DNA from 3 places in the Thalassospira sp. Z349TD_5 genome. Region 1 is predicted to be linked to each of the others. Evidence: predicted binding sites of a transcription regulator. Region 1 holds the regulator's gene; each other region holds the start of a gene.
The links. The regulator PhoB, encoded in region 1, activates phosphate uptake and scavenging genes when phosphate is short. The targets are predictions, from matches to a motif close to TNTCATAAAACTGTCA.
Positions count from the first base shown of each region.

Region 2: phnF (phosphonate metabolism transcriptional regulator PhnF) is a predicted target of PhoB. The motif match lies at 4,850-4,865, and genes of this name have one in related genera.
Region 3: AC0VXT_RS03740 (diacylglycerol/lipid kinase family protein) is a predicted target of PhoB. The motif match lies at 8,552-8,567, and genes of this name have one in related genera.

Region 1 covers NZ_CM149654.1:3,867,349-3,878,322, forward strand. Annotated here, with positions in the region: gene uvrC (excinuclease ABC subunit UvrC) at 1-865, opposite strand, end outside; gene folB (dihydroneopterin aldolase) at 1,330-1,815, opposite strand; gene AC0VXT_RS17855 (SDR family oxidoreductase) at 1,873-2,643, opposite strand; gene AC0VXT_RS17860 (calcium/sodium antiporter) at 2,737-3,699, opposite strand; gene AC0VXT_RS17865 (cation:proton antiporter domain-containing protein) at 3,993-5,774, shown strand; gene phoB (phosphate regulon transcriptional regulator PhoB) at 5,843-6,541, opposite strand; gene phoU (phosphate signaling complex protein PhoU) at 6,559-7,281, opposite strand; gene pstB (phosphate ABC transporter ATP-binding protein PstB) at 7,305-8,108, opposite strand; gene pstA (phosphate ABC transporter permease PstA) at 8,110-9,459, opposite strand; gene pstC (phosphate ABC transporter permease subunit PstC) at 9,452-10,831, opposite strand.
Region 2 covers NZ_CM149654.1:263,112-274,085, reverse strand. Annotated here, with positions in the region: gene map (type I methionyl aminopeptidase) at 98-847, opposite strand; gene AC0VXT_RS01255 (trimeric intracellular cation channel family protein) at 1,169-1,804, shown strand; gene AC0VXT_RS01250 (tetratricopeptide repeat protein) at 1,874-2,476, shown strand; gene AC0VXT_RS01245 (class I SAM-dependent methyltransferase) at 2,645-4,114, shown strand; gene phnF (phosphonate metabolism transcriptional regulator PhnF) at 4,126-4,839, opposite strand; gene phnG (phosphonate C-P lyase system protein PhnG) at 4,972-5,460, shown strand; gene phnH (phosphonate C-P lyase system protein PhnH) at 5,457-6,065, shown strand; gene AC0VXT_RS01225 (carbon-phosphorus lyase complex subunit) at 6,068-7,201, shown strand; gene AC0VXT_RS01220 (alpha-D-ribose 1-methylphosphonate 5-phosphate C-P-lyase PhnJ) at 7,207-8,145, shown strand; gene phnK (phosphonate C-P lyase system protein PhnK) at 8,145-8,927, shown strand; gene phnL (phosphonate C-P lyase system protein PhnL) at 8,943-9,647, shown strand; gene AC0VXT_RS01205 (alpha-D-ribose 1-methylphosphonate 5-triphosphate diphosphatase) at 9,640-10,782, shown strand; gene phnN (phosphonate metabolism protein/1,5-bisphosphokinase (PRPP-forming) PhnN) at 10,779-10,974, shown strand, end outside.
Region 3 covers NZ_CM149654.1:844,902-855,875, forward strand. Annotated here, with positions in the region: gene AC0VXT_RS03700 (LpxL/LpxP family acyltransferase) at 1-471, opposite strand, end outside; gene lpxK (tetraacyldisaccharide 4'-kinase) at 464-1,435, opposite strand; gene AC0VXT_RS03710 (3-deoxy-D-manno-octulosonic acid transferase) at 1,428-2,720, opposite strand; gene AC0VXT_RS03715 (lysophospholipid acyltransferase family protein) at 2,717-3,484, opposite strand; gene AC0VXT_RS03720 (ABC transporter ATP-binding protein) at 3,511-5,277, opposite strand; gene AC0VXT_RS03725 (lipopolysaccharide kinase InaA family protein) at 5,498-6,298, shown strand; gene AC0VXT_RS03730 (glycosyltransferase family 4 protein) at 6,322-7,449, opposite strand; gene AC0VXT_RS03735 (UDP-2,3-diacylglucosamine diphosphatase) at 7,446-8,363, opposite strand; gene AC0VXT_RS03740 (diacylglycerol/lipid kinase family protein) at 8,582-9,541, shown strand; gene AC0VXT_RS03745 (TldD/PmbA family protein) at 9,727-10,974, opposite strand, start outside.

The sequences.
Region 1 (10,974 bases):
GCCCGCCTTCGTGATGCAGGGCAATGACGTCGGCCTCTTCGACACCTTCAAGGTTGATGTCCTGATGCGACCTGATTTGGCTGAGCGCACGGATACGGTCGCGGTACATGGCCGCCTGTTCAAAATCCATCTTTTCCGACGCGGCAAGCATGTCAGATTCAAGCTGCTTGACGATATTCTGGCTGCGGCCCGTCAGAAAGTCGCGGCAGATGTCAACAAGCCCGTCATAGTCCGGCTTGGAAATCCGGTCCACACACGGCGCCGAGCAGCGTTTGATTTGATAGAGCAAACAGGGGCGCGACCGATTGGAAAACACCGCATCGGTGCAGGAGCGCAGCAAAAAGGCGCGCTGCAAATGGTTGATGGTGTTGTTGACCGCCCATGCGGAGGCAAACGGGCCAAAGCAGCTTCCGTCCTTGGCGCGCGCCCCACGGTGTTTGACGATGCGCGGATAGTCATGGAGCTCGGTGATCAGGATATAGGGGAAGCTTTTATCGTCGCGCAGCAGGATGTTGTAGCGCGGCTTGAGTTTCTTGATCAGGTTAGATTCAAGAAGAAGGGCTTCGGCCTCGGTATGGGTGGTGATGATTTCCATCCGCACCGTCTGGGCAATCATCCGGGCGATGCGCAGCGGCACCTGCATGATGCGGGTATAGGACACCACCCGTTTTTTAAGGTTCTTGGCCTTGCCGACGTAAAGAACGCGATCCTTGTCATCAAGCATGCGGTAAACACCCGCCGATCCCGGCATGGTTTTAAGCGCATTCTTGATCGCCTCGACACCCCGTGCGGCCCCACCTTCGAGCGTGTCACCATCAAGCGACAATCCGATTTCCCGTTTCGGGGCATCATCCCCGCCGGGCATGTCGGAGGAAACAGGTGGCTTCATCAAGGGTCTCCGAAGTCAGGAAAATACATCCAAAGTTGTGACGGCTGTCACAGTTCGTCAGGCGTTTCGAACATAGCCGAAAAGATTAACATCGCAACAGGCACAGAGGGAATCGCCCCGGAAAAAAGATGTCCACCAAGACTGTGGATAACTATGTGGGTAATGCGGGGGCTATTGTCTGCACCCCTTGAGAAGTCTTAACGTTCTATGAAGTGCCCAAATATTGAGCAAATCAACTAAGTATTTGTTTTAAAACAATAAAAAAACTGTCAACCTGAAATCATTCGGTAATAGAGTCGTAAAAAATGAATATTTCCCTTTGATTCCAACCTGCCAAATGCTTGTGCATAAGGACAAACACGATTCGCCCTAGAGGAATCACAGAGTCCCATGGTCGCAGTTTGTGAAAAAGTAAATTTTTTGCCTGATCGGGGCTGTTATCAGCGGGCGATATTATGGCGTTCGATTTCGACACCGACCGCGCTGACGTCTTCAAAGACGTCGAGCTTTTCAACCCGAACGATCACCTTGCGCACGCGTCTGTCGGCAAGACACATGTCGGCCAGTTTTTCCCCAAGTGTTTCCACAAGGTTCACATGACCATCCTGACAAATACGTCGGGTGCCAACGACAAGATCTTCGTAGCTCAGCACGGTGGAAATATCATCATTCTGCACCCCGTCGCCTTCGAGCACTGCCAGATCAAGGTTGATCCGCACACGTTGGGGGGCTTCCTTTTCGTGATCATAGACCCCGATCGAGGTATGCATCACCATATCGCGCACAAAGACGCGGCGCAGGCTGACAGCCAAGTCTGTATCGGGCACGTCTGTGCCCGGCAAGTCCGTTTGGCGGAGGTCCGTATGGGACAAATCCGCAAAGGGCAACGTGGTAATCTTGGCGTCCTGTTTGAGGCCTGCGGTCATATTTCCGGTCTTCCTTGTGCTGCTATCTGCGGCCAGATGTCAGATCCGCATCCGACATCATTCTTCTGGCGTGTCATCGTCGCCACTGGGCGCCCAATCAAGATGCTGCCCGCCGTCAAGGGCTAACATTTGCCCGGTGATGGCCGGCGCGGCAAGGAAAAATCGAACCGCGTCGCAAATCTCTTGCGGGTTTGTCCCAACTTTCAGAGGTGTTTTCTCACATTGCTGATCGAAAACTTCCTGTGTTTGTCGGGTACTAGGCAATGCCGGGCCCGGTCCGATGGCATTGACACGTATTTTTGGCGCCAATGCCAGTGCCATGGTCTGGGTCAAGGTCCAAAGACCTGCCTTGGACAGGGTATAGGTCATAAAATGCGGATTAAGATTCCACACCCGTTGATCAATCATATTGATGATCAGGCCCTGACACTCGTCTGGCAGGCGTTTGGCAAATTGCTGACTTAGGACAAAGGGTGCGCGCAGGTTGGCTTCCATATGAAGGTCCCAGCCTTCGCGCGTTGCACTTTTGACGTCATCATATTCAAAGGTCGATGCGTTATTGATCAGAATGCCAATCGGCCCAAGGGCGGCGTTGGCTTCGCGCAGGATGCGATGGGTATCATCCTCGTTGGAAAGATCAGCCGAGATCACGCAGGCGCGTCGCCCAAGGGCGCGGATTTTATCGGCCAGATGTTCGGCATCTTTGCGCGAATGATGGCAATGCAGCGCAAGGTCATAGCCGTTGTTCGCCAGATCAAGTGCAAGTGCGCGACCAATGCGTTTAGCGGCCCCGGTAATCAGTACAGTTTTTGGCACATGATCCGTCATTCTGGCATCGTCCCGTTATGTCACATCAAACTTTATGGCATCGTTATTTTGCATCAGATGTTTTTGGGGCCAATACCGCACCCCACCCATCTTTTACGCCGCGACCAGTTGGAAGACATAGACAAAATAGGCGATCACGAAAACCACACCGGCACTGCGCGACAGTTTGCGGAAGGCAAACGTCACCAGCAACAGGGCAACCGTCACCGCCAGCATGATCCAAATGTCCGACGCAAGGATCTGGGCCGGAACCGGTATCGGCGTGATCAGCGAAACGCCGCCAATGATCACCAGAAGGTTCAACAGGTTTGAGCCAAACACATTGCCAAGCGCAACATCGGAATGCCCGCGGAATGCGGCAACCATCGATGCGGCAAGTTCGGGCAAGGATGTGCCAAAAGCCACAAGGGTCAGGCCAATTACCGCCTCGGACACACCAAACTCACGGGCGACTGTCACACCACCATCGACCAGCCATTCCGCGCCAAACATCAAGGCGACAATCCCGATCACGGTTGCAATGATCGGTTTTAACCAGCCCGAGGGCACCTCGCCGACTTCATCGACCTCTTCTTCGTGCAGGTTACTGGCGTGGCTGGGCATGTTTTTGTCGTGCTTATAGGTGAAGTACCAGATCGCGACCAACACACACAGCATCACCGCCCCGGCCCAGCGTTCAATCACGCCAAACATGCACAGCCCGATAAACAAGAGCGTGCCCAGCAACATCGCCCCGCCATCGCGCACAACCGTTACACGGCCTGCTGCAATAGGTTTAAGCAGGGCCACGGCCCCGAGGATCAGCAATATATTGGCGATATTTGATCCAACCACATTCCCCATCGCGATATCGGCAGTACCTTTGAGCGATGCGTTCAGCGATACAACAAATTCCGGCGCGGATGTGCCCGCCGCCACAATGGTCAAACCGACAATGACCTTGGACACCCCCATCAAAAGGGCAAGGCCAACAGCCCCCCGAACGATGAATTCACCACCCGCGGTCAAAAGGACAAGACCGGCGATAATCTGAAGATAAGGGATCAACTGTTCCAAGATGTGTTTGCTCGTATTGATTATATCGTTAATTCGGACCCATCCAATTCAGGCCGATCCGGGCCCGCGGAACATGGCATTCCGCAAGATGAATGGCAAGTCATCAGGACATGACAATTGTCACAACAATCACGTCCCCATGCATCAAAGCCATCAATGTCACGCATTCTGCCGTGATGCGGGGGCCCACCACCTGTCGATCAGATTTCCATGAGACGTGCGGGGTTATTTTCGCTATTCTGGTATTCTTGGTAATTTCATATATTTAACTGCGTGTTGGACCCAATCAAACCATGCATCACGGCGTTCTGTTCGAGCTTTTCCTGATCCTGACGGCGGCGGTGATCGCCGTGCCGCTTGCCCATCGGTTGCGGGCAAATTCCATCATCGGATTTCTGATTGGCGGTTTTTGCATCGGCCCGTTCGGGTTCGGCTTGATCAATGAGCGTCAGGAAATTGCAACGGTTGCCGAACTTGGCGTTGTGTTTTTGTTGTTCATGATCGGGCTGGAGCTGTCGCGCGAACGTCTGCGCGTGATTGGCGGGCGGTTTGCCGTGCTTGGCCTGTTTCAAATTGGCGTCTCGATGGCGGTGCTGTTTGCCGGGTTGGCCGTCCTTGGCTTTAGCGTGCCCAGTGCGGTGGTGATTGCAGGTGCCTTGGCCTTATCGTCCACCGCGATCATTTTAAAACAGCTTTCTGATGACAGGCAGCTCCATACCAAATTCGGGCGTGCGGCCCTTGCCATTTTGCTGATACAGGATGTGGCGGTTGGCCCGTTCCTGATCATGGTGCAGGCAGCCGGCGATGCCGGAACCGAAACCAGCCCGTGGGTCAGCATTCTGACCGGGATTGGCGCGGTTGGCATTTTGTTGCTGATCGGGCGCTATTTGTTGCCGCGCCTGTTTCGCTATATCGCGCTTCTTAAAAACCCGGAACTGTTTGCCATTGGCACATTGTTTGTGGTGCTGGCCGCCAGCACGCTCACCGAAGTTGCCGGACTTTCGATGGCGCTTGGTGCGTTCATCGCCGGTGTGATGTTGGCTGAGACCGAATTTCGTCATCAGATCGAGGCCGATATCACCCCGTTTCGCGGTGTTTTCCTGTCGCTGTTTTTCATGTCGGTGGGCATGTCGGTCAATGCCGATATTGTGTTTACCCAGTTTGGCACCATTGTGCTTTGGCTGATTGCGCTGATTGGGACAAAGACCGCCCTTTTGTTCGTTCTGGCATTAATGGCCCGCTTTGAAAAAGGGTCGGCGTTGCGTGTTGGCATGAGTTTGGCCGCAGGCGGCGAGTTTGCCTTTGTCATGCTGGCGCTGGCCGCACAAAATGGGGCGATTGCGCCCGACCTTGTCGCGGTGATGATCCCGGTGGTGGCGCTTTCGATGGCGCTGACCCCGACATTGATGACCGTCGGGCAACGCATTGAAGAAAAGCTCCATCCCAAAGAAGACGACCAGCTTGGCCCGATTGAAGCCGAAACCGACGGGTTCCAGCAGCATGTTCTGGTCATCGGGTGCGGACGTGTCGGGCGGGTTTTGGCGAGATTGTTAAAAACCCGCAACATTCCCTATGTGGTTATTGATAGCGACGCCTTGCAGGTTTCGCGCGGGCGGGCCGAAGGATTGCCGGTGTATTTTGCCGATGGGTCACGACCGGAAACATTCCGGGCTGCACACACTGACGAAGCAAAAATTGCGGTCGTTGCCCTGGGGAACCCGCATGCGACCGAAAAAGCCGTTGCCCTGCTCCGTCATTACTATCCGCATTTAAAAATCTTTGCCCGCGCACAGGACATTACCCATATCGGGCCACTGTCGCGCAGTGGCGCGGATGCCGCCATTCCAGAGGTGCTTGAAACCGGGTTGCGGCTTTCAGATCATGTGTTGGCGGCCTGTGATGTACCGCAAGAAGAAATTGATGCGGAAATCGCCAAGTTCCGGCGCGCAGACATGTTGTTGATGAATGAGCTGGCGCCGCGCACGCAGCGGCGTAAGGCCGAAACGGCAGGCTCAGCTAAGCCTGCGTCTGGCTCTGGCCCCAAAACACCAAAAGCCAAAAAAGACGCCAAATAAACCAAAACCCCCACGCAAAACGCGATGGGGGTTTCTATCTTCAGGTCGCCAAATCAGGTTTGGGTGAACTACGCAGCGGTTTCTGAATCCAGTGCATAGCCCGCCGCACGCACGGTGCGGATGATGTCGCGGGTCCCTTTGACGTCATTAAGCGCCTTACGCAGACGGCGAATATGGACATCAACTGTGCGGGTTTCGACATAAATGTTCGGGCCCCAGACCGCGTTAAGCAGTTGTTCGCGCGAGAAAACCCGACCCGGATGCTCAAGGAAATAACGCAGCAGACGGAATTCCGTCGGACCCAGATGGATGGCCTTGCCATTGCGGCTGACACGGTGGGCGGCGAGATCCATTTCGATATCGGAATAGATCAACTGCCCTTGTGGTTGCGCCGGACCGGATCGGCGCAACAGCGCACGAATACGGGCCAGCAATTCGCCAATGGCAAACGGCTTGGTGACATAATCATCGGCCCCGGTATCAAGGCCGCGAATGCGATCGCCTTCTTCACCGCGCGCGGTCACCATGATCACCGGCACATCGCGGCTTTCAGGTTTGCGGCGGATCTGACGGCAGACCTCAATCCCCGACATGACCGGCAACATCCAGTCCAAAAGGACCAGATCAACATGGGTTTCGGCCATGATTTTCAACGCTTCGTCACCGTCCCCGGCTTCGACAACCTGCATCCCCTCACGTTCGAGGTTGTAGCGCAACATGGTCACGATTGCGGCTTCGTCCTCGACGATTAGAACCGTTGGGTCCATCTTCTTATGCTCCAGTGTCACTCATTCGGTTCGACAACAGCAAAGTTTGCTGCATCGTTTTTTGGCCGACCATCTGTCGGCAGGTCTTCGCCTTTGATCCGATAGTAAATCGTCTCGGCGATATTGGTCGCATGGTCGCCAATCCGTTCGATGTTTTTGGCAATGAACAGCATGTGCGTCGATGCGGTAATGTTGCGCGGGTCTTCCATCATGTAGGTCAGCAATTCGCGGAACAGCGAATTGTACATGTCATCGACTTCCTGATCGCGGGCCCAGACACGCTGTGCCTTTTCCGCATCGCCTTCGATATAGGCATCGAGAACGTCCTTGATGATTTCCTGCGCCAGACGCGCCATGTTCGGGATGACCTGAACCGGGCGGATCGGCGGAATCTGGTTTAGGACCTGGGCGCGCTTGGCGATGTTTTTCGCAAGATCGCCAATCCGTTCCAGATCGTTCGACAGTTTCAGGGTTGTCACCACCTGACGCAGGTCGTCTGCCATCGGCTGACGCAGGGCCAGAAGACGGACAGCAAAATCCTGAACTTCCTGTTCAAGTGCATCAATACGGTGATCCGACAGAATGACCTTTTCGGCCAGTTCGGAATCACGTTTGACGATGGATCGGATCGCAGAGATCAGCTGGCTTTCCGCAAGCCCGCCCATCTGCGAGATGATGTTGTTCAGACGGGTCAGTTCCTCGTCGAACGAACTCACGATATGTGTTTTTTCGTCAGCCATTTAAATCACTCTCCTGCGGGCGCTTAACCGAAGCGGCCGGTGATGTAACCCTTGGTGCGTTCGTCTTTTGGGTTGGTGAAAATCTGATCGGTTTCGCCAACTTCAACCAACTTCCCAAGATGGAAGAAAGCCGTGCGTTGCGACACACGTGCAGCCTGCTGCATGGAGTGGGTCACAATCACGATCGTGTAGTTCGAACGCAATTCATCAATCAATTCTTCGACCTTGGCGGTCGCAATCGGATCAAGTGCCGAGCACGGCTCATCCATCAGGATGACTTCCGGGCTGACGGCAACCGCGCGTGCGATGCACAGGCGCTGCTGCTGCCCACCGGAAAGACCGGTTGCAGGCGACTGAAGACGATCTTTGACTTCCTTAAGCAAACCCGCACGTTCAAGCGAGGTCATCACAATTTGATCAAGCTCATCGCGCGAATTGACCAAACCATGGATCCGCGGGCCATAGGCCACATTGTCATAGATGGTTTTCGGGAACGGGTTTGGTTTTTGAAACACCATCCCGATGCGCGCGCGCAACTGAACAACGTCGATGCGTTTGTCATAGATATCGCGGCCATCAAGGGTGACTTCGCCTTTGATCGTCACACCGTCAATCGTGTCGTTCATGCGGTTCATGCAGCGCAGGAAGGTTGATTTACCACAGCCCGACGGGCCGATCAGGGCGGTGACCTGACGTTCGACGATGTCAAGATTGACATCAAACAGCGCCTGATTGTCGCCATAGGAAAGATTAAGGTCACGGGCCGTCATTTTAGGACTTGCGACCGACGGCTGTGCCGTCATTGCGCTCTGGGATACAGCAGCCATTTTACCACTTCCGTTCAAATTTTTTGCGCAGATACACGGCAAAGCCATTCATGAGGACCAAGAAGGCCAGCAACACCATGATGGCCGCCGAGGTTTTTTCGACAAAGGCACGTTCCGGGCTGTCGGCCCAAAGATAGATTTGCACCGGCAGAACCGTTGCCGGATCCAGCGCCCCGCCCGGAATATCGACAATAAAGGCAACCATGCCGATCATCAAAAGCGGTGCGGTTTCACCAAGAGCCTGTGCCATGCCAATGATCGTCCCGGTCAGGATACCCGGCATTGCAAGCGGCAACACATGATGGGTGACGGTCTGAACCGGGGAAGCACCAAGGCCAAGGGCGGCCTGCCGGATAGACGGCGGCACCGCCTTGATTGCGGCACGCGAGGCAATAATAATCGTCGGCAATGTCATCAGCGCCAGCGTCAAGCCACCGACAACCGGGGCGGAACGCGGCAGATGCATGACATTGAGGTAGACCTCAAGACCAAGCAAACCAAACACAATCGACGGCACGGCAGCGAGATTGTTGATATTGACTTCAACAATCGTGGTGAAGCGGTTTTTCGGTGCGAATTCTTCCAAATAAACCGCGGCAAACACCCCGATCGGGAAGGAAAGTGCCAAGGTCACCATCAGGGTATAGAGCGAGCCAACAGCAGCCCCCCAGATGCCTGCCAGTTCCGGTTCACGGGAATCGCCATTGGTAAAGAAGCGGGTGTGGAACTGTTTCTCCACCGCACCGTCCGATTTCAAGCTGTCGTACCAGGCGATTTCCTCGTCATTGAGACGACGGCTGCCTTCGTCAACATCGGCACTGATGTAGCCTTTGTTGAGCATGTCGAAATCATCACCGGAAATCAGCCAGACCTTCCGGGTTTGACCGATCAGGCCGGGATTTTCCATCACGCGTTCGCGCAGGTCATAAGATGCCCCGCCCGAAACAATTGCGTACAGATCCCGTTTGGCCTGACGCGATGTAACGTCTGGGAACCGGTCACGCAGTGATTTTTTGATCAGGCCGTCAAAGTTGGCCTTGCCGATCACCGCAGGATCACCGGTGCCGTCAGGGTCAATCTCGGCGGTATCAAAGGTCACTTCAAGCTGGACATAGGTCTGGAAAAAGGCGGTGTAGCCCTTTGACCCGATGGACCCGGCCAGAACAAACAATGCCAGAAGCGCAAGCGCGATTGCGCTCAGGCCATACATTTTAAAGCGGCGTTCTGCGGCGTAACGTTTTTTGATGTTACGGGCAATTTTCGGGCTGTCCCAGTCAACCGGCTTGTGCAGATTGTCCGAGATTACCTTGGCCGCGGCTCTATCTTCCATAAGAGATGCCATATCAGTCATATTTCTCGCGATACTTCTGAACAACCTTAAGGGCAAATACGTTCAAGCCCAAGGTGACAAGGAAAAGAACCAGCCCCAACGCAAAGGCCGACAGGGTTTTTGCACTGTCAAACTCCTGATCGCCGACCAACAGGGTCACGATCTGAACCGTCACCGTGGTTACAGCCTGCAGCGGATTGACCGTCATGTTTGCGGCAAGCCCGGCGGCCATCACCACAATCATGGTTTCCCCAATCGCACGCGACACCGCCAGCAGAACCGCACCGACAATACCGGGCAAGGCTGCGGGGAAAATCACGTGCCGGATGGTTTCCGATTTTGTCGCACCAAGGCCATATGACCCATCGCGAAGCGATTGCGGCACCTGAGACATCACGTCATCAGAAAGCGAGGAGACGAAGGGGATGATCATGACCCCCATAACGAGGCCCGCAGCAAGCGCACTTTCCGAACTGACATCCAGACCAAGGATCGCACCATTGTCACGCAGGAACGGGGCAACAGTCAGGGCAGCAAAGAAGCCATAGACAACCGTCGGAACGCCTGCGAGGATTTCAAGGGCCGGTTTGGCAACTGCACGGAATTTCGAGGAAGCATATTCACCCATGTAGATGGCTGAAAACAGACCAACCGGCACTGCCACCGCCATCGCAATCAGGGTAATCAGCAACGTCCCGACAAACAGCGGGATGGCGCCAAAGGCCCCGTCCGATGCAACCTGATCCGCACGGATCGCGGTTTGCGGGCTCCATTCAAGGCCGAACAGAAACTCAAGCGGGCTGACCTTGCTAAAGAAATGTATCGCTTCGAACATAAGCGAAAAGACAATTCCCACCGTTGAGAGGATCGCAATCGCCGAACAGGTGATCATGATCCAGCGTGAAATACGCTCAACGTTGTTGCGCGCACGCATGTCAGGATCAATCTTGCGATAGGACAACGCAATCCCGGTCGTGGCAACCGCAAGCATCACAACAACCAGTGCCGCATTGGCAATGGTTTGCAAATTTGCCAGACGCCGCCCGGCGTCAATGATTTCGGGCGAGACGGACAAATGTTGTCCGTTGCCCTCTGCAATCAGTGAAATGCTGTTCAGGGCAAGCGAAAGCTGCCCGGTGTTGCTCGTGATTTCGGCTGGTAGATCCGAGACAATCATCGCTTCGATGATCGACCCCTGAAAAACGTACCAGACAACCACCAGCAACAATGCAGGAAGACCACACCACAAAGCGACATACATGCCGTAATGGGCGGGCAAGGAATGCAGGTTACTGTACCGACCGCCCGAAAGGGCAATCGCCCGCTGACGCCCGAAATAAAAGGACAGCGCACAAAGTGCGGCAACCGCGAGCAACAGGAAAGACAGGGACATTACTTTAAATCCGTTTGCCAGGTGGGCCTGCAGAAATCACATCGAAAGGCCAATAGGACAAAAACAATAAATTAATCAAGTCAACGCATGTTGAACTAAATCTGATCCACTTTGCCGGAGACAGCCTTCTGTCCGGCAAGGAA
Region 2 (10,974 bases), 990 kb from region 1:
CCGCCTTTACAATCGATCCCAAAACAAAGCCGCCCACATCGTTGGGCGGCTTTTTATTGCACAAAGTTCTGCAGCATAAATTGCAGCATTTTAATCTCTATGCACCCAGTGTCATGATCTCATAGCCTTTGTCGGTGACGACAAGCGTGTGTTCATATTGCACCGTGGCATCGCCAGTATCAGAAAACAGCGTCCAGCCATCATCACAATCCACCGCCCATTTTGCCCCAAGAGACAGGAACGGCTCGATGGTGATCACCTGCCCTTTTTTAAGGGTCCGGCGTTCTTTGGGATCATCCCATGTCGGGATGGTATGAGGATGTTCGTGTAGTGATTTACCAATACCGTGGCTCGCGAGATTGCGGATCAGGGTATAGCCGCCCTTACGCGCGAAGTTTTCGACCTTAAGCCCGATTTCGCGGATGGGTGCCTTGTCGCGGACAACCTTGATCCCGGCCCACATGGCTTTTTTGCCATCGTCGCACAGTTTGATCAGTTCGGGTTTTGCCGCACCACAGATAAAGCTAGCCCCGGTATCGGAAAAATACCCATCAAGGGACGCGGAAACATCAATGTTAACCAAGTCGCCATCCGCAAGAACCTGATCCCCGGGAATGCCATGGGCAACGGCTTCGTTGACACTGATGCAAGTCGCACCGGGAAACTTATATTCGCTTTCCGGGGCTGAAACGGCCCCTGCATCTTCAAGAACCTTTCGCCCGATGAGGTCAAGTTCCGCGGTGGTGATGCCGGGTACTGCCGCAGCCCCCATAACGTCCCGCGCGCGCGCACAAATGCGGCCAATACGACGCAGATGATCGAGTTCTTTATCCGATGAAATTGTCATGAGTTGGTTATTACGATGCCGTGCTGCGAAGTCAAGAAAACCCGTTTTCGACAAGCCACATAAATGCAGATGTGGCTACTTCGCGATATCTTCAGCATTAGCCACGCCCTTGCACTTCACCAGATATTTCATGACCGGACGGCATATCCCGCAAGACAGAATGGTTCATTGTACCCTGCCCATTCCATAACCATTCGATACAACAATAACACTATACTTAAATTTGATAGTATATTTGAAAATCAGGATGTTGATGGCCACAATGCACGACGAAAACCAACCAAACACCAACATGTACAACCCGCAACCAAATAGGGTGCTATGACCATTACCCAAATTATCTATTGGCTTGAACTGGCGGGCGTTGCGGTGTTTGCGATCACAGGCGCACTTGAAGCATCCCGACGCCAGATGGATGTTGTCGGCTTTGTCCTAATCGCGACCTTTACCGGCATTGGTGGTGGGACAGTGCGTGATGTGATTACCGGGGAAACGCCGGTTTTCTGGATCAAGGATCCGGCCTGGATCATTACCTGTATTGCCGCGGCGATCTTTACCTATTTTACGGCCCATCTTGTCGAGCGGCGCTATGTCGCGCTGATCTGGCTTGATGCACTCGGGCTTGCACTTTTTGGCGTCACCGGGGCGGCCATTGGATTGAACCTTGGTGTTTCGCCACTTGTTGCCATCATCCTTGGCATGATCACCGCAACATTTGGCGGCATGGTCCGCGACGTGGTTTGTAATGAAATCCCGCTTATCCTGCGCCCAGAAATTTACATCAGCTGTGCTTTTATGGGCGCCAGTATTTATGTGGTTGGCACAGATATTCTTGAACTTCCCCGTGGCCCGATTGCTTTCATCGCATTCTTTGCCGCCTTTATCCTGCGCGCTGCCGCAATCAAGTTCAAACTGGGGTTCCCGGTCTATAAAGCACGTCCGGGGCGGGAGTATTGATCAGCGTCATTTTGGTTTTTACGAAACATGCGCTTTGTAAACCCAAACGAAAGACGTTGGAAAATAAACTTGTCTTCGGCAGACATTCAAAATAGGCAAAAAATGTCCAATCCGGTTCAGGGTATATTGCAAACAGCAGACGATTTTTTTGCGAAAGGCAACTTTCGTGAGGCTTCACGGAAGTATCTTGAGGTGTTACGCATACAATCTGATCACCCAGTTGCCCTGCATCACCTTGGACTATGTTGCTACCGGACGGGTTCGCACGAACAGGCAAGAAATCTGATATTCCAATCCGTTTCTATTCAGCAAAACAATGCAGTAGCCCACGACCATCTCGGCGTTGTTTTGGTTGCCTTAAACGATTTTATACACGCAGAGGCCAGCTTCAAAAGCGCTATCGCTATTCAACCAAGCTATGTTGATGCCTATCATAATCTGGGTGCGCTTTTGATAAAGCAGAAACACTATTCGCGCGCGCTTGCGATACTCGAAAGCAGCCCAAGCACGCCCAAAGGTGCGTTAAGTAGACACAAACTTCTCGGCCAAACGCACTTGCTTCTTGGTAACACGGATCAGGCGTTAACCCACCTAGAACAGGCACTGATGCAGAGATCATCAGATCCTGACGTATTGTCTGACATCGCAACCGCGCTCGAAAAACAAAGTTGACACTCCGAGGCCTTAAAGTTTCACAGCCTCGCCATTGGCCGCCGACCCGGCGAAAATCGTCACTGGCAACTATTTTGTGACTGTCTGAAAATATTGACCGCGTTGACACCATCCTCTGCGGGCGTCGAAATTAGGCTACAATATCTGATTCGCTCCGAAACTCTGCCGATGCAGGACCTTGTGCAAACCGTGATTGTCGCAGCAGAGCACGATACGCAAATCGCCGAAGTACTCAGCCGCTGGGCCAAGCCCGATGCGGTTGGTATTTCAGATCCTTGGTCAGACATGATTACGTTGGCAAAATGCACATCCCTGATGATGCTGATGTCTGCAACCCCGATCGACAACATTGCTCTTGAGAGAATTCTGACACGCTGCCGCAGGGAAATGCTGACATCGGATACGTCACGTGATGATGAAATATTACCCCTTGCGATCAGCCTTGCTCTGCAGTGCTTTAATAACGAGTATGCTTATGTCGTTTCCGAAGCAGAAAAGCAGGCCATAAGCCAACTTGAAAATAAACTGGCAAAAATTGTCGCGGATGGCGCCACCCCGAACCCGGTGGAATTGACGATACTAGCTGCCTATGCACCACTATCTCATTATGCGTGGGCAAACATACTGACAGCACAAAATTGGCCCAGTTCGCTCCCGCCAGTTATAGAAAGGCAGATAAAAGAGCCGCTGGAAGAAAACGAGATTCGACCGACTATCGGCCAACTGACAAAAATCTCAGATGGCGTGTCTTCTTCTGTACGCGACATGTATGAGCAGAACCCATACCCAAGGTGGATAAACGCAGCAGTTCGCAGATACGATCTGTCAATCGCCGACGTCCTGACATCCCCCCCTATTTTACTTGAACTTGGCGATTATGTTGCGCCAGACGCGCCAGAAATACTGGTTGCCGGCTGTGGGACCGGGCAACATTCTATCCAACCTGCCACACGCTACAAAGCATCGAAGGTAACCGCAGTTGACCTTAGTCTTGCCAGCCTAGCTTATGCGAAACGGCAATCTGCAAAACTCAACATAGACAACATTTCCTTTTTCCAAGCCGATATTCTACAACTTGATGAAATAGAGAAGCAGTTTGATGTTGTTGAATGTGTCGGCGTTTTACACCATCTCGAAAACCCGCTTTTGGGATGGGAAACTCTTGTACGACGCGTCAAACCCGGCGGCCTCATGAAGATTGGTCTGTATAGCGAGGCAGCCCGACAGGACGTTCTGGCAGGGCGCAAAGTTGTTGCCGAACAAAATTTCGAACCAACCGCGGACGGCATTCGTACGTGCCGACAATATATTATCAACGCAGCCGCAAAAGGTGATACGGTCTTAGCCCAACTATGCCGCAGATCAGACTTTCATAGTTTGAGTGCTTGTCGCGACCTGATCTTTCATATTCAGGAACACCGCTTCACCTTGCCGGAAATCAAAGAATATTTGAAAACCCTTAATCTGGAATTTCTCGATTTCGAAATGAATTTCGCAGGTCAACTCAGTAATTTCCGGAAAGAACTAAACGGATTTTCTGCTGAAAAACGTCTTGATAAATGGCACGCGTATGAACTTGATAACCCCGATACATTCAGAGCAATGTATCAGTTCTGGTGTCGAAAGCCTGCCCAGTAAACGTATCTGCACTATTCGACAATCAGCTGCACCCGGTCACCGGAAAAGGCGGTAACGCCGAACTCGATTGGCACACCGGCCGAATCGACATCGATGCTTTCGGTCGAGATTACCGGACGGTTTTTCGCCTGCTTTAGCAGGCTTGCGACACGTGACGAGGGCAGTGCTGCTGAAATGCGGGTGGTTTTGCGGCTGTAATCGTCAATCCCGAACCGTTTGAACGCTTCGGTCAGCGATTTTGTTTCGACGAAAATCTCGACAATGCCTTCAAATCGCGCGGCTGGCAGGTAACTTGTCGCCACCGCCAGCGGCACACCGTCGGCTTCGGACACTGAAAACAGTTCAATCACCCGTGTGCCCAGCTTTACGTCCAGACATTGCGCGACCGTTGCAGTTGCCTTGAGCACCTCGGACGATACCAAGCGTTTGTCAGGCAAGCGATGACGCCCGGATACAATCTGGGAAAACCGGGTCTTAGCGCCCAGAGGGTAATCAAGGATCTGTTCCTGAACAAAGGCCCCGCGTCCTTGTTCCACCCGGACGACATTGGTATCGACGAGGGCCGCGATCGCACGGCGTACGGTATGGCGATTCACACCGAAACGGCGCACCAGTTCCATTTCGGTCGGCATTTTATCCCCTGGGGAAAACACCCCGTCAGCAATATCGCTGAGAAGCTGTTTTTCGATTTGCTTCCAGATAGATAGCCCCGGCTCCCAATCCATAACTTTTCCCGTTCACAAAACTTTCACCGCAAGACCTTTGCCAAGGTCGATAGATCGGCTTATAACGTAAATATGTATAGACGTCTAGACAAATTTTGAATTTGTTGACATCCATGAAAAAGGATCAGACATATGACGGCCCAAGCCGCCCCGACCGCAGCACCAGACACCGCGAAGACGGACGACAGCGCGATAGCTGCGCGTCAACGCTGGATGGCAGTTCTTGCCCGCACTGACCGTAAGACCCTTGAAACCGAATGGTCCGACAAATACGGCGCGACCACGTGGAGCCATCTGCGCGAGCCACAAGTCGGCATGGTGATGGTGCGCGGTCGCGCAGGCGGTGGAGGACAGCGGTTCAACCTTGGCGAAATGACGGTTACACGCTGCGCTGTAAACCTTTCAGACGGAACTGTTGGTCACTCATACGTCAAGGGACGTGATCGGGTTCAGGCACAATATGCCGCCCTGTTTGATGCCGTTATGTTGCGCGATCAGACCGCCAGCGCCTTTATCGACATCCTTGCCCAACAACAAGCCGCTGCCAAACGCGACCATGCCCATAAGGTTGCCGCAACCAAAGTCGATTTCTTTACCCTTGTCCGCGGAGAAGACGAATGATCCTGCAATCCCAGACAAGCGATTTGCTGCCTGGTTTTGATCATGCAGCATTTGATTCGAACGCTGTTTTCCGCGTGTTACTTGACGCCATGTCGCGTCCCGGTCGCATTTACGACCTGCCGGTTAATATCGCTGCACCAGACGACTTGAACATATCCGTGACCGCGACACTCCTTGCAATGGCGGATATGGACACCGCGGTTTGGTTGTCGCCCGCTTGTGCGACCAACGCGGCCAACACGCATTTGAAATTCCATTGTGGCAGCCCGATCACAACAGACGTCTCGCAGGCCGATTTCGCCGTTGCGCAAAGCGATGAAGACCTGTCCTTTATCACCCAGCTTCCGGTTGGCACTGCCGAATACCCTGATCAGTCGGCAACATTGATCCTGATGGTCGATGACATCACCGACAGCCCGGAAATGCATCTTCGGGGCCCAGGGATCAAGGATACCCATAGCTTGGATATCAAAGGTCTTCCGGCGGCGTTTCATACGTGGCGAACCGAGAACCATCATCTTTTCCCATGCGGAGTGGATGTCATTTTCGCGTCCAGCACCAAAATCGCCGCGCTTTCACGCACCACCCGGATTGAGGTCAAGTAACCATGTATGTTGCTGTAAAAGGTGGTGAACGCGCCATCAACAATGCCCACCGGCTTCTGGCAGAACAGCGCCGTGGCAACAAAGACATCGCCGAAATCGAAACCGACCAGATCGAACAGCAATTGTCGCTGTCGGTGACCCGTGTCATGGCAGAAGGATCGCTTTATGACCGCGATCTGGCCGCTATTGCCATCAAACAGGGCCGCGGTGATTTGATCGAAGCCATTTTCCTGATGCGTGCCTATCGCACGACCTTGCCGCGCTTTGCTTTTTCCAAACCAATCAAAACAGCAGAAATGGACGTATCGCGCCGTATTTCTGCAACGTTTAAAGATCTTCCGGGTGGGCAAATTCTTGGCCCGACGTTTGATTATACGCACCGACTTTTGGATTTCACCCTGATGGCCAATGGCGAAGAACCCGCCGATGCGCCAAGTGGTGAAACCCCGGTTGATGATCATATGCCGCGCGTTCTGGATGACATCCTGAATTACGAAGGCCTTATTCAAGATGAACCAACCCCAGTTGATGAAAATGCCCCGGTTGCCGATTTAACCCGCGAGCCGATCAAATTCCCGGCCGGGCGTGACTTGCGTTTGCAAAACCTGTCACGCGGGGATGAAGGTTTTGTTCTGGCCCTTGGCTATTCCACCCAGCGTGGATATGCCAACAGTCACGCCTTTGTTGGTGAAATTCGCTATGGCACCGTATCGGTTGAAATCGAACCCGAGGAACTCGGCTTTGCCATTGATATCGGCGATATTGAACTGACCGAATGCGAAACGGTCAACAAGTTCAAAGGATCGAAAACCAAGCTGCCACAGTTTACCCGCGGCTATGGCCTTGTGTTTGGTCAGAACGAACGCAAGTCAATTTCAATGGCACTGGTGGATCGCGCGATGCGCGCCAATGAAATGGGCGAACAGATTATGGGCCCAGCACAAGACAGCGAGTTCGTGATGGAACATAGCGACAATGTCCAGTCCACCGGCTTTGTCGAACATATCAAACTGCCCCATTACGTCGATTTCCAAGGTGAACTGGAACTGGTGCGCCGCATGCGGGCCGAAGTCGAAGCCCGCCTTGCCAAGCGAGATGCCGACGAAGGTAAATCCCAACCCAAAGCTGCGGAGTAATCGCCATGGAACAGACTGTTAATAATCCGGCAGATAACACCTCGGCCTATAATTTTGCCTATTTGGATGAACAAACCAAGCGCATGATCCGCCGTGCTTTGCTTAAGGCCGTTGCGATTCCGGGCTATCAGGTGCCCTTTGCCGGACGTGAAATGCCAATGCCCTATGGCTGGGGCACCGGCGGGGTTCAGGTAACGGCCGCCGTCATTGGCCCCAAAGATACCCTGAAAGTCATTGATCAGGGAGCGGATGACACCACCAATGCAGTCTCCATTCGCCAGTTCTTTGCCAAGACGGCCAATGTGGCGACCACGGAAAAAACCGCCGAGGCATCAATTATTCAAACCCGGCACCGCATTCCCGAAAAGGAACTGCGCGAGGATCAGGTGCTTGTCTATCAGGTGCCGATCCCCGAACCGCTCCGCTTCCTCGAGCCACGTGAAACCGAAACCCGGAAAATGCACGCGCTTGAAGAATACGGCCTGATGCATGTGAAGCTGTATGAAGACATCGCACGTCATGGCCATATTGCCACAACCTATGCCTATCCGGTGATGGTCGATGATCGCTACGTGATGGATCCGTCCCCAACCCCGAAATTTGACAATCCGAAAATGGATAATATGGCCGCACTTCAGCTGTTTGGAGCCGGTCGTGAGAAACGTATCTATGCCCTGCCACCCTACACCAAGGTCAAGAGCCTTGATTTCGAAGATCACCCGTTTGAAGTGCAATCATGGGACGACGAATGCGGCATGTGCGGTTCGCGTGAAAGTTACCTTGATGAAGTCATCCTCGATGACAAGGGCAACCGGATGTTTGTTTGCTCTGACACCGATTATTGCAGCGAACGACAGGACGCCGGCCATCGTGGCCCGCAACATCATGACCAGCCGCTTGGCGGCCCCAAAAGCGGCCCAAGCAGCGAAAAGGCAGCAGAGTAATGACCAAGATGAATGATCCGCTTCTGCGCGTTGATAACCTGACCATGATGTATGGCGACCGGGTTGGCTGCAAGGATGTCAGCTTTGAACTCCGCCCGGGCGAGGTTCTTGGCATCGTTGGTGAATCCGGCTCGGGGAAGTCCACTTTGCTGCGCAGCATTTCCGCACAACAAGAACCGACAAAGGGAACCGTACAATACCAAACCCGGATTGACGGCACCCGCGACGTTTATGAAATGTCCGAAGCCCGGCGCCGGTTGTTGATGCGCACCGATTGGGCCTTTGTCCATCAGAACCCGCGGGATGGTCTGCGCATGAATGTCAGTGCCGGTGCGAACATTGGCGAACGCCTGATGGCGGTGGGTGATCGCCATTATGGCAACATTCGCAGTTCTGCCGACAACTGGCTGGGCAAAGTCGAAATTGCGTCCGAGCGCCTTGATGATTTGCCATCAACCTTTTCGGGCGGCATGCAGCAACGTTTGCAGATTGCCCGCAACCTCGTAACCAGCCCGCGCCTCGTCTTTATGGACGAACCCACGGGTGGTCTGGACGTTTCGGTTCAGGCGCGTTTGCTCGATCTGCTGCGCGGGCTGGTTCACGACCTTAATCTCGCAGTGATTATCGTCACCCACGATCTCGCAGTGGCCCGTTTGCTGTCTCACCGTTTGATGGTGATGCAACAGGGCAAGGTGATTGAAAGCGGCCTGACCGATCAGGTTCTTGATGATCCGCAGCATGCCTATACCCAGTTGCTTGTTTCTTCCATCCTTCAGAACTGAACCCGGGGCGAAAAAATGTCTGAAATGCTTCATGCTCAAAACGTCTCAAAAAGCTTTACGTTGCACACGCAAGGCAGCGTAACGATCCCGGTTTTTAATGACATAGAGTTTAGTTTATCGGCAGGGGACTGTATTGCGCTGACCGGCGAGTCTGGTTCCGGGAAAAGTACATTCATGCGCATGCTTTACGCCAATTACACATGTTCAAGCGGATCAATCAACGTCATGCACGACGGCGACTGGATGGATATAACAACCGCCAGCCCCCATGCCATCCTTGACATGCGCAAACGTACGATGGGCTATGTCAGCCAGTTTTTGCGTGTTATTCCGCGTGTGCCGACGCTGGAAATTGTTGCCGAACCACTGGTCGCACTTGGCACGTCGCGGGCCGATGCCATGGAAAAGGCACGCGGTCTTTTGACCCGCCTGCGTATTCCTGAACGTCTTTGGCAGCTTTCGCCATTGACCTTTTCGGGCGGCGAACAGCAAAGAGTGAATATTGCCCGTGGCTTTATTGCCGATTATCCGGTCATGTTGCTTGACGAACCGACCGCATCGCTTGATGTCAACAATCGTACAACGGTTCTGGCATTGATCGAAGAAGCCAAATCCCGTGGGGCAGCAATTGCCGGTATTTTCCACGACCATGAAACCCGTGATGCGGTCTGCACCGGGTCGTTTGATGTGACATCGTTTAAAGTTGGGGCCAATGACTGAACAGATTTTTACAAACGCCAAAATTGTGCTGGCGAACGATGTCATTGACGGTGCCGTGCAGATAAAGGATGGGATCATTACCGATGTGTCAGATCGGGCATCCAACTTGCCCGGCGCCGAAGATATGGGTGGGGACTACCTGATGCCCGGTCTTGTCGAACTGCACACAGACAATCTCGACAAACATCTGACCCCACGCCCGAAAACCCGCTGGCCGGCCACCGCCGCGGTCATTGCGCATGACAATCAGGTTGCAAGTGCCGGGATTACGACTGTTTTTGACGCCGTATCGATTGGCGACGTCAATGAAGGCTCAGAACGTATTGTCAGGCTGGTTGAATCGGTCGAGGCCCTTGCCCACGCGCAAGATAACAATCTTTTGCGTGCTGATCACAAATTGCATCTGCGCTGCGAAACGTCGTTTCCCGGCATGATTGACGCCCTCGGTACCTTGGTTGAGATGCCACTGGTGAAAATGTTGTCGGTCATGGATCATACACCGGGCCAGCGCCAATTCGTTAGTCTCGAGGCCTATTACACCTATTATCAGGGGAAATATGGCCTGAATGACGAGGAAATGCGCAAATTTGTCGCAACACGCAAACGCGATTCCGAACTCTATTCCGCAAAGCATCGCCGTCATGTGGTTGAAACGGCGCATGTCAAGGGGCTTGCGCTGGCAAGCCACGATGACGCCACCAATGCCCATGTGGCCGAAGCCGTCGCGGACAAAATGACGGTCGCTGAATTCCCGACCACGCTTGAGGCCGCCAAGGCATCACACGAAGCGGGACTTGGCGTGATGATGGGTGGCCCCAACCTTGTGCGCGGCGGATCGCATAACGGCAATGTCGCCGCGGGGGATCTCGCCAAGAATGGTTATCTTGATATTATTTCCAGCGACTATGTCCCGCACAGTCTGCTGCATGGGGCGATGAAGCTGTTTGATGATTTCAACGAATATGATCTGCCACGTGCCATTCGCACCGTTTCGCTTAACCCGGCAACCCAGGTCGATCTTACCGACCGTGGTGAAATCGCAGTTGGCAAACGCGGTGACCTGATCCGTGTGCATCACTCCCCCCATCATCCGATCGTGCGCGGTGTCTGGCGCGAAGGCGTACGGGTATCATGACCGAACATGACGACTGGCATCATCCGTTGGATGATGCCCCCAAACGCGGGCTGTTGATTCTTGTTGTCGGTCCCAGCGGTGTTGGAAAAGACAGCCTTCTTGACGGTGCCCGTGACCGACTTTCCAAAGAAACGCATTGCTGCTTTCCACGACGCTGTATTACCCGCCCGGCCGGGACCATTGGTGAAAATC
Region 3 (10,974 bases), 1.6 Mb from region 1:
ATCCGGCGCGCGATAAACGCTCATCATATCCATCCCAAGGACGGTTGCGATGCACATGCTGACTTCCCAGTTGCCGATATGACCGGTAAAGAATAATCCCGGTTTACCGTCATCGCGCGATGCCAGCCCGTGCTCAAGACCGACAATTTCGATGCGGGGGCTGCCGGGTTGGAGCTTGTGAAGATGGGGGATTTCTCCCGCCGACCGGCCAAGATTTTCCCACATATCGGCAACGATTTCTTCGATTTCGTCTTTGGATTTTTCCGGGAAGGCTCGGGTGAGATTGTTACGGGCCTTTTTTGTTTGGCCCAGTTTTGGGCCGAGGTTCCGCATCAGGCAACCGGCAAAATTTGATGCCATATCAATCGGCATCGCCGCAAAGAACCAATACAGGATATGCGCGCCCAATCCTTGAAGCGGATGAGAAAGGTATTTTTGGCGCATCTTGTAAAATTTGCTGTTCTTATCCATCGGCAAGCACCGTTTTAACAATCTGGGTCAGCTGATCTGGTGCGTCAAACACCAGACGGATGTTAAGGCTGCTTATGCCGCTGCGATTTTCACTTGGCAAGCGCATCAGGTCTTTTTGTGTGGTGACAAGACGTGCGCCCAGTGTTTGTGCACGCGTGCGCAGATTGGAAAGTTCCTGTGTGCTAAACGGGTGATGATCGGCAAAGTCTTGGGTCTCGGCGATCATCGCGCCGCATTGGTGCAGGCTTTCATAGAATTTCGCAGGGCGTCCGATCCCGGCAAAGGCAAGAACCCGCTGGTGGGCGAAATCGGCACCATTTTCCGTTTCAATGCGCGCACGCACGACCGGAACCGATGCATGAAGGTTGGTGATGAAGTCCGGGGTTTCATCACCAATCAGAATAATGGCCCGGACCTTTTCTAGCCCTGAATCCAGCGGTTCGCGCATTGGGCCCGCCGGGATTACCCGGCCATTGCCAATGCCGTATTGGCTGTCGATGACGGCAAAGCTACAATCCTTGATCAGAGACGGGTTTTGTAATCCATCATCAAGAATAATGACATCCGCCCCGGCAGCACGGGCCATTTCAGCACCAAGGAACCGTTCGCGTGACACCCATGTCGGTCCACGTGCCGCGAGTAAAAGCGGTTCATCGCCTACCTGATCTGCACGATCAGATACCGGGTCAACCCGGTGTGGCCCGCGCATGGAGCCGCCATATCCGCGGCTGACGAAATGCGGTGTTCGGCCTAGTGCGGTCAATAGATCGAAAAGGGCAAGTGCTGTTGGTGTTTTCCCCGCACCCCCAACGGTGAAGTTGCCGACACAAAACACCGGGCATCCGGGATGGCGCGGCGTTGTTTTTATCGTGCGAACACATCCGCCAGCGCGCCAAAGTAAGGAAAGCGGGGTCATTGCCGTTGCAAGAAATCCGTCTTCTTGCCAGAAACGGGGATCACGCATTGTTGCCCCCGCTTGTTGGCATGTCTGCAATCAGAGGTGCAATGGCATCAAGAGTGCGGTTAAGCACTTCTGCCTTGGAACTGACATAGGCTAAGCCAGCCGCGGCGACTTTTTGTGCCGATGCCGGGTCGCGGAGGAACCCGCCAAGTTGCCGTGTCAGGTCATCTGCGTCAGATGCAGGGCGGCAGGCTCCGGCAGCCAGCATCTCTTGGCTGATGATGGCAAAATTGCTCATATCCGGGCCATGCAGGATTGCGCAGTCCAATCGGGCCGGTTCCAGCGGATTTTGACCACCAGTCGAACACAAAGATTTGCCCATAAAACACACCGGCGCGATGCGGTAAAACAGGCCAAGCTCGCCCATGGTGTCGGCAAGATAGATTTCTGTTTGTTCGGTGATCTGGTGGCCCAGGCTGCGGCGCGATACCTGCAACCCTTGCGCAATCAGCTCTGCTTCGATGTCATTCGCACGCACAGGATGGCGCGGGACGATGATGGTCAGAAGGCCCGGATGCGCAGGCGCAAGGTTCTGATGCACCTGACCGGAAATGCGTTCTTCACCGTCAAAGGTGCTTGATGCCAACCACACAGGGCGATTGCCGATTTGGTCGCGCAATTTGCCAAGTTCCTCGTCATTGGCGGGCAACGGCGGTGCAGCGAATTTGAGGTTGCCAACAGCCTTGATATTGGTTGCACCAAGGGCGGTAAACCGTTCCGTTTCTTCCACGCCCTGTGTCAGGATCAGATCAAACGCGGCAATGACCGGGCGGATAAAGGATGGAAAGCGCGAATAGCCCTTAAAGCTTTTTCCCGAGATGCGACCGTTGACCAGAACCAAGCGCGTGCCTGCCTTCTTGGCCTTGGTCAGGATATTGGGCCAAAGGTCGCTTTCAAGCCAAAGTGCCAGATCGGGTTTCCAGTGATGGAGGAACCGCGCGACACATACTTGGCGATCAATCGGGATGAATTGATGAATGGCGCCTTTTGGCAGGCGTTCATGCATTAAGGCAGCCGAGGTCACTGTACCCGTCGTCACAAGGACTGAAACGTCGGGATAGCGACGATGGATTTCATCAATCACAGGCAGGGCAGAGAGAGATTCCCCAACACTTGCGCCATGTATCCAGACAAGTTTGCCTTTGGGCCGTGGAGCACTTGGGTGACCAAACCGTTCGCCAATCCGGCCCGGATCTTCCTTGCCGAGATTTTTTCGACGGTTGAGATACAGATACAGAGCCGGACCCAGCAGGCGTGTCGCCGCACGATAGGCGTAAAACAGGCTCATTTACCGGTTTCCCCCGCTGCGATCGCCGACCGTTTCTGCTTGGGGAGTGCGTCAAGGCCCGCAGGCGGAATGATTCTAAGCCCGAGTGCGCTGTCGGTTTTCTGAGTGAGCTCGGTCAGCGCATTTTCAAGTTCAAGGCGTTTGGCTTCGATACCCGCCGCGTCGAGTTTACGATCCACATAGATTGGATCGCCCCAGTGATAGACGCCGCGCGAAAAGGGTAAGGGCAGAATAAAACGGTCCCAACTGCCAAGAACTTTGCGGTTGGAGGCCGAATAGGTCAGCGGAAAAATCGGAACATTAGCCATGCGGGCAGCCTGAATGATGCCGTCTGAGGCGCGCATGCGAGGGCCGCGTGGGCCGTCCGGGGTCATGCCTACAACTTCACCTGCCTTTAGTACCTTTAGAATCTGACGTAAGGCAGCAGCACCGCCTTTGTCCTTACCAGTTGAGCCGGCAATGGTCTTTGGCCCGAAATAGGCAATGGTGCGCGAAATGATTTCCCCGTCGCGGTGCGATGAAATCAACATGTTAAACGGACGATCACCCCCGACCGAGCGCCACGTATAGGGCATCATCAACAGGCGCTGATGCCAGAATGCGACGATAAACGGTTTGCCCTCGGTCAGGTAATGCGCCGGAAGGTCACCGCCCTTGGTGCGCCAACGCCCGGTTGCGTGGATCAGGCGCACATATGACGCCGCAAGCCAACACAAGGTGCTGCGCGTGGTTTCGCTTCTGATAATGCGTTTATGCAACTGCACGCCCGTAAATCCCGAAATTACCCGGATCAGTTTTCATTTTCTTCTGAGAATTGCAGATTATAGAGGTGTGCGTAAGCCCCTCCAAGTGCAAGCAATTCATCGTGTTTTCCTTGTTCCGTCACGCGGCCATTATTGATCACACAAATTTTGTCCGCATCAATAATGGTCGACAGCCGGTGCGCAATGACAAGGGTGGTGCGCCCTTTCATCAATTTCGCAAGCGCGTCCTGAATATGGCGTTCTGATTCGGTATCAAGTGCGGATGTTGCCTCATCGAGCAACAGGATCGGCGCGTTTTTAAGCATTGCACGGGCAATCGCGATACGCTGTCGCTGCCCACCAGAAAGCTTAACCCCATGTTCGCCGACGATGGTGTCATAACCGTCTTCAAGCTGCCCAACAAAGTCATGAGCCGCGGCATTGCGCGCGGCTTCTTCGATCTCGGTTTCGGTCGCACCCGAACGGCCATAGGCAATATTGGCGCGCACAGTGTCATCAAACAGGGTGATTTCCTGGCTGACCAGTGCGGTCGCACGGCGCAGGCTTTCAAGTGTTAAGTCGCGGATGTCCTGACCATCAACAGTGATGGCGCCGTTATCAATATCGTAAAAGCGCGGGATCAGGTTCAGGATGGTTGATTTTCCCGCCCCCGAAGGCCCGACAAGTGCAACCGTTTCACCGGCCTTAATATCAAGGTCAATATCACGAAGGGCTGTGATTTCCGGGTTGTAGGCGAAGGAAACATTCTTGAAATTGATGTTCCCACCCGACACGCTAAGTTTCTTGGCATCCGGGGCGTTTTTGATTTCGGGCTCAAGGTCCATCACCATAAACACGCGCTGGGACGCGGCAAGGCCTGACTGCAAATTCATGTTGATATTTGCCAGACGCTTTACCGGTTCGTAGGCCAGCAAAAGGGCGGTAATGAACGAGAAGAAACTACCCGGATCACTTGCACCATCAATGACCCGGCTGCCGCCGTAAATGATGATTGTCGTGATCGCTGCACCGCCGAGTGTTTCCATTATGGGGGAGGACCGGGCACTGACTTTTTGCGCCTTGAAGCTCAACTGAAAAACAGTCTCGACCAGTTTTTCCATACGCGAACATTCGTATGGCTCCATGCCATAGGCTTTGACGTGACGCACACCTTGAAAAGTCTGTTCGAGAAGGGTGGCAAATTCGCCGATTTGCTGCTGGGTATTGGCTGATACCTTGCGCATGCGTTTGCCAAGCCGGGCAATCGGTAAAATGGCCGCAGGAAAGACTGTGAACGCGATGATGGCCAGTTGCCAATCCTGATAGAACATCACACCGATCAAGACGATAGCCGTCAGAAGATCCTTACCAAACCCGGTCAGAGCGACAGAAACAGCCGCGCGCATGGACGTAATATCACTGGTGAAACGCGTTATAAGCTTACCGGTATTCGTACTATGGAAGAAACCAATGTCGAGCCGGATGACATGTTCGTAAAGCTTGTTCTGGATATCAGCAAGAATACGCCCGCCGACATAGCTCATCAACACGGACTGGCCATAGTTGGCAAAGCCCTTCAGGGCAAATGCGAACAGAACAGCCACGCCGACCGGAACCAGCATTGCACCGTTTTGTTTGACAAACACTTCGTTGATGACCGGGTCCATTAAATAGGCATAGCCACCAGTCGCACCCGCCATAAGTGCCATGCAAATCAGAGCGAGAACAATCTTGCCGAAGTAAGGCTTTACCGCATCTTGCACGATACGTTTGACCAAGGGCCAAGTGCGCCAGTGTTCAGCAGTGTGGTCCATCGGATTCTTCGGCAATGATTTGTTCCTAGTCGTTCCGGCCATTTCCAAGTTGTATCAATATGATACACTCTATATGGAATAGGGCTTCAAAGTGTGTCGATCTATATGCGCTGTTGCTAGCATGCTCGAGCATGGGCGGCAAGCTGCAGCGCGCATGTGAGAGATACAAATTTGACCCGCCAATCAGCAGGTTACGCGCAACGACATATAAGATAAAAAAATGAACGAGCAACTGCACGCACTTGTAGAACATACAATGGCGCAAGGTGTCGGGGCACGCGTTTTCGCGCTGCGCTGGAAGAATAGACGTATCTGGATCAAGCAAGCTGTGCCGGCCAAACAAAAGGGCTGGCATCATTTGCAACGGTTTTTTGCAAACATTACGGGCATTGCCTTGTTGCGCCCGACTGTCTCGCCTGGCGGCGAAGAAGGTCTTGAAACCGAAGCAAACACTTTGCGCAAATTGTCTGAACGAGGCATTCTGGTGCCCGATTTGGTCTGTGTGACCGAAAACTGGATCGCGATTGGGGATAATGGTGGCATTTTACAAACCCGGATCGAAGAATTTATTCGTGCAGGGGATCATGAAGCCGTCACGAAATTGATTAATTCCGCGGGCAAAGGATTGGCTCAACTTCATCAGGCGGGCGTTGCGCATGGTGCTCCCTTGCTGCGTAACCTGACCATCCGGGATGATGATAAAATCGGCTTTATCGATTTTGAAGAAGATCCCAATGAACGCATGCCGATCATTGATGCGCAGGCGCGTGATATCCTGCTGTTTGTTTTTTCGATCCAGCGCGAATTTAAAAAACGCCCTGAATTGTTGCGCGCGGGGTGGCGCGCCTATGTCGATCAGGCCGGATTTGACGCACCTCAGATGGTCCCGCTTCGCAAAATCGTTAAGGTTCTCCGCCCGGTTTACCTTATGCTGCGCCCGTTTCGGAGCTGGTTGGGGACGGATGCGATCAATGGGCTTTTGGCTTATCGTATTCTTCGCAAAAGCCTGAACCACGGTTAATCCGCCAAGGTCGTACCAGCGCATTACTGCGCTGGCTGACCAAGTGGTTGATCGCTGATCGCGGTGGTGTCGTCGTCGGTGGTGAAAGATGCCACCGTACGTGCCGCATCATCAACCGATATGCGGATGGCTTCCAGCCCGTCAAACCCACCTGAAAATGGTGCAAGGTTGTGCAGGAACTGGCCAGCGGAATTTTGCCAGCTGTATTGTTCGGCCAAGGCGCGGGCATCTTCGGGTTTGAGTTCAAGGGCGGCCATGGCGGCTTTGCCAAGATCGGCGTCAATTGCACCGGCTTTTGTGCCCCGGACAATATCGGCGGGTCCCTGAACCGGGAAAACCGCAACCGGTGTGCCTGATGCCAATGCTTCGAGGATAACCAACCCGAATGTGTCGGTTTTGCTGGGGAAAACAAAAACATCTGCGGACGCAAAGGCGTTTGCAAGGTCTTCACCGACCTTTTTGCCAAGGAATTGCGCATTGGGGTGTTTCTGGCGCAAGTCCGCCAGCTGCGGCCCATCACCGACCACGAATTTTGTGCCGGGCAAATCAAGATCCAGAAAATGGCCAATGTTCTTTTCCACAGCGACCCGTCCGACAAACAGCCAGTGTGGTTTGGGAAAATCGCCAAAACTTGCGTCTGGACGTGGGCGGAAAAGGTCAAGGTCAACCCCGCGCGACCAGATATGCAGGTTATCAAACCCCCAGTCAGAAAGTTCTTCGCGCAGGCTTTCGGTCGCGACCATCACCGATTGTGATTTTGAATGGAACTTGCGCATTCCACGATAGGAAATCGACAACGGTAAACGCCACCGTGCGTGGATGTATTCAGGGAACCGCGTGTGATAGGCAGTCGAGAATGGCAGTCCCTGTTTTAGGCAATAGGCCCGGGCGGCCTGCCCCAATGGACCCTCGGTCGAAATATGAATGGCAACCGGGTGCAGGGCCTTGATCATCTTGGCCATTTTACGTTTGGCAAACAGGGCCAAGCGGATTTCCGGGTACGTCGGGCACGGAATGGTCTTAAACTGATCAGGCGAGATGACATGAACCTCGTGGCCCATCTCGCCCAACTCGCCGCGTACGGTTTCAAGGGTACGGACAACACCGTTGACCTGTGGATACCAGGCATCGGTTACGATCAGTATTTTCATGCAGTCTTTCCAATCGGTGCATCGCCGCGCTTTTCAGACGCGGCAGATGCGGATTTGCCTGAAGTATGGGCGATACGGAACATGGAAATCAGTTTGCCAAGGCCAAGCGACGGAGCACTGGCAGCATCGCGGCCCGGTGTGGAATGGGTCATGGCCATCTGGCGCATTTCCGCCCAATGGAGAAGTTCAAGCTTGCCGTTCATGTCTTCGACAAGGGCGGTGCAACTTTCGACCCAGTCACCATCATTGCAATAAAGCACATCCCCAATCATGCGTTTTTCGGCATGATGGATGTGCCCGCAGACCACACCATCCACCTTGCGTTTGGCGGCGGCATGGGCGACGGCATTTTCAAAGTTGCAGATAAATTGAACCGCGTTCTTCACCCGGTTTTTAAGATAGGCCGAAAGCGACCAGTATCCATATCCAAGGCGACGGCGAATGCCGTTGTAATAGCGGTTAAGGGTGATGGCGAAGTTGTAGGCCGTATCGCCAAGATAGGCGAGCCATCGGGCATATTTGACAACACCGTCAAATTCATCGCCATGAATTACCAAAAGGCGTTTGCCATCGGCCGTTTCATGGATGTCGTTCATTTTGACTTCGATATGCCCAAAGGTCATATCGACAAATTCACGGGCAAATTCATCATGGTTGCCGGGCACAAAGATGACCTTGGCGCCGTTCTTGGCCTTATCCATGATTGTGGTTATAACGGCGTGGTGGCTTTCGGGCCAATGCCAGCTTTTCTTAAGACGCCAGCCATCAATAATGTCGCCCACCAGATAATAGGTGTCTGCCGTTACTTCATTGAGGAAATCCAAAAGAAGATCTGCCTGACATCCACGTGTCCCCAAGTGGACGTCCGAAATCCAGACCGTGCGGTAATGCGGTTGCAGCGTCATCGCTGTCATTGCCGCTCCTCCGTATCCTGCCAAAAGGATGGCTGGAAACTGACTTTAAAGATGCCAGATACTGTCTCCAACCAGTATCGGTTTAAAATAAATCGCGCGAATATATAACCCGTTCACATAAATTTCGCGGTTCTGTAAAGCAACTGTTACATATTTTTCTTCATATGCTAGCGGGTACTTACTTTTTATTTCGGTTTTATTGCGGAAGTCGCACCTGAATGTCCCAGCCCGAAATGACCATCATTTTCAATCCGCGTGCCGGTGGGAATAAACAACGGTTTCTTTCAGAAATTCTGCAACATGCCGGGGTGAAGGTTGAACTGCTACAAACCACCCATCCCGGTCATGCCCGTGAATTGGCGCGCAAGGTCCGCGCGCACAAACGGTTATTTGTTGCCGGTGGGGATGGTTCGCTAAACGAAGCATTGAATGGTTTGCTGGATGCGCAGATTGATGGTCATGAAGTTCCACCCCTTGGCATTCTTCCATTGGGCACAGCCAATGTGCTTGCGGTCGAAGTTGGGCTTAATCTGCGCGCCACGGCAATTGCCGACTATATCAATAATCCCGGCATGGTTTGGGTGCGGCCTGGTGTTGTAAATGGCCGAGCGTTTTTCCTGATGGTCGGGATGGGGGCCGATGCCGATACGGTGGATAATGTGTCCTTGCGGCTAAAACGCCTTATCGGCAAGGGCGCATACGTTCTTGAAGGATTGCGCAGTATCTTTTTCCCGCGTCACCGCGACTTTGAAGTCAACATCGGGCGCGAAAATTACCGGACATCTGGGGTTATCGTCACCCATGCCAAACATTATGGCGGTGCGTTTGTGATATCCGATGATGCGTCTCTGACGTCAAATCAGCTTGATGTTTTGTTGATGCCGGGTAATGGCATCTGGGCTTTGGCGCGCTATGGTTTGGCTTTGACGTTAAACCGGTTACACAAACAAAGTGATGTGTCGCTGGTGCGCACCGAACGCCTGACGATCAAAAGCCATTGCGGCCCTGCACCCTTGCAGATTGACGGCGAAAATGCCGGAAAACTACCCTGCGAAATCAGCCTGTCGCCCTATCCGGTGCGCCTGATGGTGCCATCTGCTTATGCGACGCAGCATAATGCGCAAGCCCATGCCACCGCGAAAGGTGCCAGGCCAGTTTTGCAGATCTCAGCGGACTAGCAAACCACTGCAAGATTTGACGGGAAATGAGCCTTATTTGTTAAACGGGCGCGAGACAGGCCTTGAAACCGGTTTGGTAATAGCCAGTACCTTCAGAACGAAAACAGTACTGCTCCAACAAAAAATACCCGATCAAAAGTCTGATCGGGTATTTTGTCGTGTATCTAATGGGTTCTCACCGTAGCTTATTGTCCGGCCAAGGTCATGCCATCAATGCGCAAAGTTGGTGCGTTGGTACCGTATTTGAAGGTCAGGTCGTTTGCGGGAACGACTGTTTTGAACATGTCCTTGAGGTTCCCGGCGACTGTGATTTCCGATACCGGATACGCCAGAACACCATTTTCAATCCAATAGCCTGATGCGCCGCGCGAATAATCGCCGGTGACACCGTTGACGCTGCTGCCGATCATTTCAGTGATATAGAGCCCCGATTTGATCTCCTTGATCATATCGGCGGGCGAAATCGTGCCCGGTTCCATATACAGATTGGTGGTCGATGGCCCCGGAAGACTGCCGGCACCGCGCGATGCGTTGCCAGTTGATTTCAGACCAAGCTGACGGGCGGAGCGTAAATCCATGATCCAGGTTTTAAGTACACCATTTTCAATCAGGTGACGTTTCTGGTTGGCGACACCTTCCGCATCAAACGGTTTGGAGCGAAGACCACGTTTGCGATGCGGGTCATCAATGATGTTGATATGCGGAGCGAAAATCTCGCTGCCCATCGCATCGAGCAGGAAGCTCGTCCCGCGCGCGATGCCCGACCCGTTGATCGCCCCTGACAGGTGCCCGACGATGGAGGCCGATACACGTGGGTCCAAAATCACCGGCACATGTGCGCTTTTGACCTTGCGCGGATTCAGACGGCGCAGGGTTTTTTCGGCAGCCTTTTTGCCAATATCAACCGGATCGCGCAGATCGGTCGAAAAGACGGCACTGTCATAATCGTAATCGCGTTCCATCGCCGTGCCGGACCCGGCGATAACAGAAACCGAAATGTGGCTGCCGGACCCGGCATAGCAATTGGCAAAGCCGTTGGTTGCCGCCAGTGTCACCTGATGGCGGCCCCAGCCAGCTTCGGATCCTTCCGAATTGGTGATGCCTTCGACCGAGCGCGCGGCTTCTTCGCAGGCGGTTGCCCATTCGATCATTTTTGCCTGATCGACTTCGCCCGGTTCACACAGCTCAAGCGCGTCAACATCGAACGTTTCGGCCAGTTCAGACGGATCAGCAATCCCGCAATAGGGGTCTTCTGGCGCGTTTTTGGCCATCGCGACCGCGCGTTCGATCAGTTCATTCAAGGCAGCGTCGCTGGTGTCGGAAGATGAAACAACCGCCTGTTGTTTGCCAATCAGAACCCGCAGGCCAAGATCAGCCCCTTCGGAACGTTCAAGCTTTTCCATCTTGCCCAGACGCTGGGCCACCGAAAGCGA